DNA from 2 places in the Bilifractor sp. HCP3S3_D3 genome. Region 1 is predicted to be linked to the other one. Evidence: predicted binding sites of a transcription regulator. Region 1 holds the regulator's gene; the other holds the start of a gene.
The links. The regulator Rex, encoded in region 1, represses fermentation and respiration genes when NADH is low (regulators of the CRP and FNR family bind a similar motif). The targets are predictions, from matches to a motif close to ATTGTTAANTANTTAACAAT.
Positions count from the first base shown of each region.

Region 2: the regulator Rex is predicted to act here: its motif matches at 1,915-1,934, upstream of pckA (phosphoenolpyruvate carboxykinase (ATP)).

Region 1 is NZ_JBQHWP010000008.1:113,588-116,055, reverse strand. Features, by position in the region: gene ACTNDI_RS06630 (NAD(P)H-hydrate dehydratase) at 1-1,182, opposite strand, end outside; gene ACTNDI_RS06625 (redox-sensing transcriptional repressor Rex) at 1,386-2,027, opposite strand; gene ACTNDI_RS06620 (ABC-F family ATP-binding cassette domain-containing protein) at 2,214-2,468, shown strand, end outside.
Region 2 is NZ_JBQHWP010000007.1:31,580-34,047, forward strand. Features, by position in the region: gene pckA (phosphoenolpyruvate carboxykinase (ATP)) at 95-1,699, opposite strand; gene clpX (ATP-dependent Clp protease ATP-binding subunit ClpX) at 2,073-2,468, opposite strand, start outside.

The DNA of each region.
Region 1 (2,468 bases):
GGGAGCGATGCCGGTCAGACGGCTCATCTCACCAACGTGTGGTGTGAAAACGGAGGGAAAACGGATTTCCCGAAGGAGGTCGCTGTGCGCCGCAATGAGATTCAGCGCATCAGCGTCAAAAACTGCAGGTATTTTTCTTTCCTGATTCAGACGAAGGAATTCCCGCATAAGAGAAAGCGCCGTATCGCCGGTTCCAAGTCCTGGACCGATCAGTACAGTATCCGCCCATTTCATATCCGCTGCAAGCTGTGGAAAGTCTTTTGCGCCATCCCGGTATGTGGAAATGAGAGCTTCCGGGAACAGTGCGCAGATTGGTGTGCGGTTATTTTCTTCTGTGAAGATTTTCACCATTCCGACACCGGTCAGAAGTGCGGCCTTTGCGGAAAGATATGCCGCCCCGCAGATATTCCGCGATCCGGCGATGACGAGAATCTTCCGGAAGGTTCCCTTGTTGCCCGATTCATCACGCTTCGGGAGATATTCAAGATCACTGTGTTCGATGGTATACAGATGGCAGGCCTTCGTGATTTCTCTGGTAAGCGGAATTCCGATCTGCTTCACTTTGACCTTCCCGGCACAGGCTGCTCCTGGATAGATGTAGAGACCTGCCTTTCCGGTTGTGAACGTGACAGTGAGATCCGCACGGACAGCTGTCCCCATGATCACGCCGGAGTCGGTGTTGACACCGGACGGCATATCGACAGCGGCGACAGGAAGCTCGGAATGATTGATTCGGTCAATAAGTTCGGCATATATTCCGGTGATGTCCCGTTTCAGCCCGATCCCGAAAAGAGCGTCTATAATAAGAGAATAATCCTCCGGATGGAAATCCTCCAGTTCCGCGCCCGGTGTGCTGCGGGCGCGGATGACCGGGATCGGAAAACCCTCGATGATATGAAGCTGCTGTTTCAGCTGGTCACTGAATTTTTCCTCCGGTCCGGCAAGAAAAACCGTGCAGCTGTATCCTTCCTCGCAGAGAACGCGGGCCACAGCGACTCCGTCTCCGCCATTGTTTCCCGTTCCGCAGACGACGAGGATCCGATCCATGTCATACTGCCGTTTTTCAATTTCTGATGCACAGGCAAGTGCCGCCCGCTCCATGAGGACCATGGAAGGCATTCCAGCCGCGACAGCGCTTCGATCCGCGTCCTGATGCTGCCTTGCACTCAAGATCAGTTTCATTCTGTATCCTCCCTTTCTGCTGAAGAACAGCGCAATTCATGAGATCCGATAAACGTTCTCTTCACTGCTCCAATTCATGAGATCCGATAAACGTTCTCTTCTCTGCTCCAATTGATGAGATCCGATAACAATTTTCTTTTCCGTTCCAAAAAGAGCCCCCATCTACGCGAGGGGCTCTTATATCGTCTTGTATCGGCAGGTGTCTACTTCTCTTCGAGTGTCTTGAGGTTGTAGGACAGCCGCATCAGACTTTCGGACAGATGAACATTCTGAACAGCCACATTCTTCGGTACCACAAGGTTCAGATCGGTGTGCGCAAAATTCCAGATGGCGTGAATGCCGTTTTCGATCAGCATCTTGCTTACCTCAATGGCGTATTCCTTTGGGAGAGTCAGCGTCGCGATTTCGACATCATTCTCCCGGAGAAAGGATGGAATCTCGTCCGTCATACGGATTGGAACACCCCGGATGACCTTGCCCTTTAATTCGGGATTATTGTCGAAAAGTCCGATGATACGGAAACTGTTCTTCTCAAAGTTCGTATAATTCGCGAGAGCCTGTCCCAGATGTCCGACACCGATAATGATAATATTGTGTATGCGGTCCAGTCCGAGAATTTTGGCGATCTCCTCTCGAAGATACTGCACATTATAACCGTAGCCCTGCTGCCCGAAACCGCCGAAATTATTCAGATCCTGCCGGATCTGAGAGGCGGTCACCTTCATCTGCTGACTGAGTTCACCGGAAGAAATCCGCTCAACGCCGGCCTCCTGAAGTTCACCGAGATACCGGTAATAACGGGGCAGCCTCTTGATAACGGCTTTCGAAATTTCTTTCTGACTCATAATAAGAAAACCTCCTTGAAGCTACTACCATTATATGTAATTGTCTAATTTTTGTCAAAGTATTTCTCTTTTTCCCGGTGCCCTTGCTTTGTTGTTTTTTTTCGGTATAATTGGAAGGTAAATGCTCCGCCAGAGAAGCGGCGGGACGCAAACAGGAAAAGCTACGAATGTGTGAGGTGGACAGATATGATTCTCTCCTGTCAGAATATCAGCAAGACATTTGGATCAGAGGAAATCCTGAAGGATATTTCCTTTCATATTGAAGAAAGGGACAAGGCCGCTCTGATCGGCGTGAACGGAGCGGGCAAATCGACGCTCCTCCGGATCATTACCGGAGCTCTCAGCCCGGATACCGGAGAAGTCACCGTCACACACGGCAAGACCATGGGATATCTGGCACAGTACCAGGACATGGAATCCGATGAGACGATCTATCAGGAG
Region 2 (2,468 bases), on a different contig from region 1:
TGTCGTCGCTAATGTTCTTGCCCACTGGTGAGCAAGCTCCCCGTGGGCCAAGAACATTGCGACTGGACTTATACAGTAAAATTCCGATTGTCTATCAGAGCTGCGGACCTGCGGAAACCAGAGCCTTACCCGCTTCATTGCCCTCATATTTTGCAAAGTTCTTGATGAATCTTGCTGCAAGATCCTTTGCCTTCTCATCCCAATCAGATGCAGAAGCATAGGTATCGCGAGGATCAAGAATGCTGCTGTCAACACCCGGAAGCTCTGTCGGTACCTCAAAATCGAAGTACGGGATCTTCTTTGTCGGTGCCTTCAGAACATCCCCGTTCAGGATGGCATCGATGATACCACGGGTATCCTTGATAGAGATACGTTTTCCGGTTCCGTTCCATCCGGTATTCACGAGATAAGCCTTTGCTCCGCTCTGCTCCATTCTCTTGACCAGTTCCTCTGCATATTTGGTCGGATGCAGCTCAAGGAATGCCTGTCCGAAGCACGCAGAGAAGGTCGGTGTCGGCTCAGTGATTCCACGCTCGGTTCCTGCAAGCTTTGCAGTGAATCCGGACAGGAAATAATATTTTGTCTGTTCCGGTGTCAGAATAGATACCGGCGGAAGAACTCCGAATGCATCGGCAGAAAGGAAGATGACATTCTGTGCTGCCGGGCCGTGAGAGATCGGCTTTACAATCTTCTCAATGTGATCGATCGGATAGGACACACGGGTGTTCTCTGTGACGCTCTTGTCCGTGAAATCAATCTTTCCGTTCTTGTCTACCGTTACGTTCTCAAGAAGAGCATCTCTTCTGATTGCGTTATAGATATCCGGCTCAGAATCCTTGTCCAGGTTGATAACCTTTGCGTAGCATCCGCCCTCATAGTTGAATACTCCGTTGTCGTCCCAGCCGTGCTCATCATCACCGATCAGCAGACGCTTCGGATCAGTGGAAAGTGTGGTCTTGCCGGTTCCGGACAGGCCGAAGAATACAGCTGTGTTCTTGCCGTTCAGATCTGTGTTTGCGGAGCAGTGCATGGATGCGATGCCCCTCAGCGGCATGAAGTAGTTCATCATAGAGAACATACCCTTCTTCATCTCTCCGCCGTACCAGGTATTGATAATAACCTGCTCCTTGGAGGTTACGTTGAAGACAACGGCTGTCTCGGAGTTCAGGCCAAGCTCTTTGTAATTCTCAACTTTTGCCTTGGATGCGTTGTAGACAACGAAATCCGGCTCAAAGTTTGCCTCTTCCTCGGCATTCGGCTTGATGAACATATTTCTTACGAAATGTGCCTGCCATGCAACTTCCATGATGAAACGGACAGCCATTCTGGTGTCCTTATTTGCGCCGCAGAAACCATCAACGACATAGAGCTTCTTGTTGGAGAGCTCTTTCTTCGCGATTTCCTTAACTGCCTTCCAAGCTTCAGGAGAAGCCGGGTGGTTGTCATTCTTGTACTCGTCGGATGTCCACCATACGGTGTCCTTCGAGTTCTCATCCATAACGATGAATTTATCTTTAGGAGAACGTCCGGTGTAGATACCGGTCATAACATTAACCGCGCCGAGCTCTGTAACCTGACCTCTGTCATATCCGGTGAGTTCCGGCTTTGTCTCCTCCTCAAACAGCTTCTCATAGGATGGATTGTATACGATTTCTGTTGTTCCGGTAATGCCGTACTTTGTTAAATCTACGTTAGCCATTGAATTGCTTCCTCCTTTTACAGAAATACTCATGAATCACCCGGTATCTGGAAGTCATTCCCGGGTTTCCCGCATCTTCCGCGTCTTCAGCAGAGCGGAACGATAAACAGCTTCTCCGATATCTGTGTGATCAAATATAACTGCGTAATCTTCTACGGAAATCATTTTACATGATTCCTGCCTTAATGTCACCAACATTCGTTAAAACTGTGGATTTCGACAAAAATTTGTCAATTGTATCCTGAAAAATACATTTTTTCACAATGAATGCCTGCCGATTGCTAAAATAAAAGCCGCACAGTAGTCCTGAAGCTGAACAGCTTTGTTCATTGAACTTCCGCCTTCGAGAAAACCTCTTTTCCTTCATATTCATTCAGGAAGGAATCGGGCTTCCGGACAGATCCTGTCCTCTCAAGATGATCTTCGGTCCGCCGGTATGCTCTACATATTCCTTTGTCACTACAACCTCACTGATGTTGTCATCCTTTGGAATCTCATACATGATATCCAGCATAAAATCCTCTATAATTGCCCGAAGCGCACGGGCACCTGTATCTTTATCAAGGGCCTTTTTTGCAATGGAATGCAGCGCACCGTCGTCAAAGACAAGCTTCACCCCGTCAAGCGCAAGAAGCTTCTCATATTGCTTCAATATCGCGTTTCTGGGCTCGCGAAGAATCTTAACGAGCATATCCTCGGTGAGGCTCTCGAGAGAAAAAATAATCGGAAGCCTTCCGAGGAACTCCGGAATCATTCCGAAGGCCCGGAG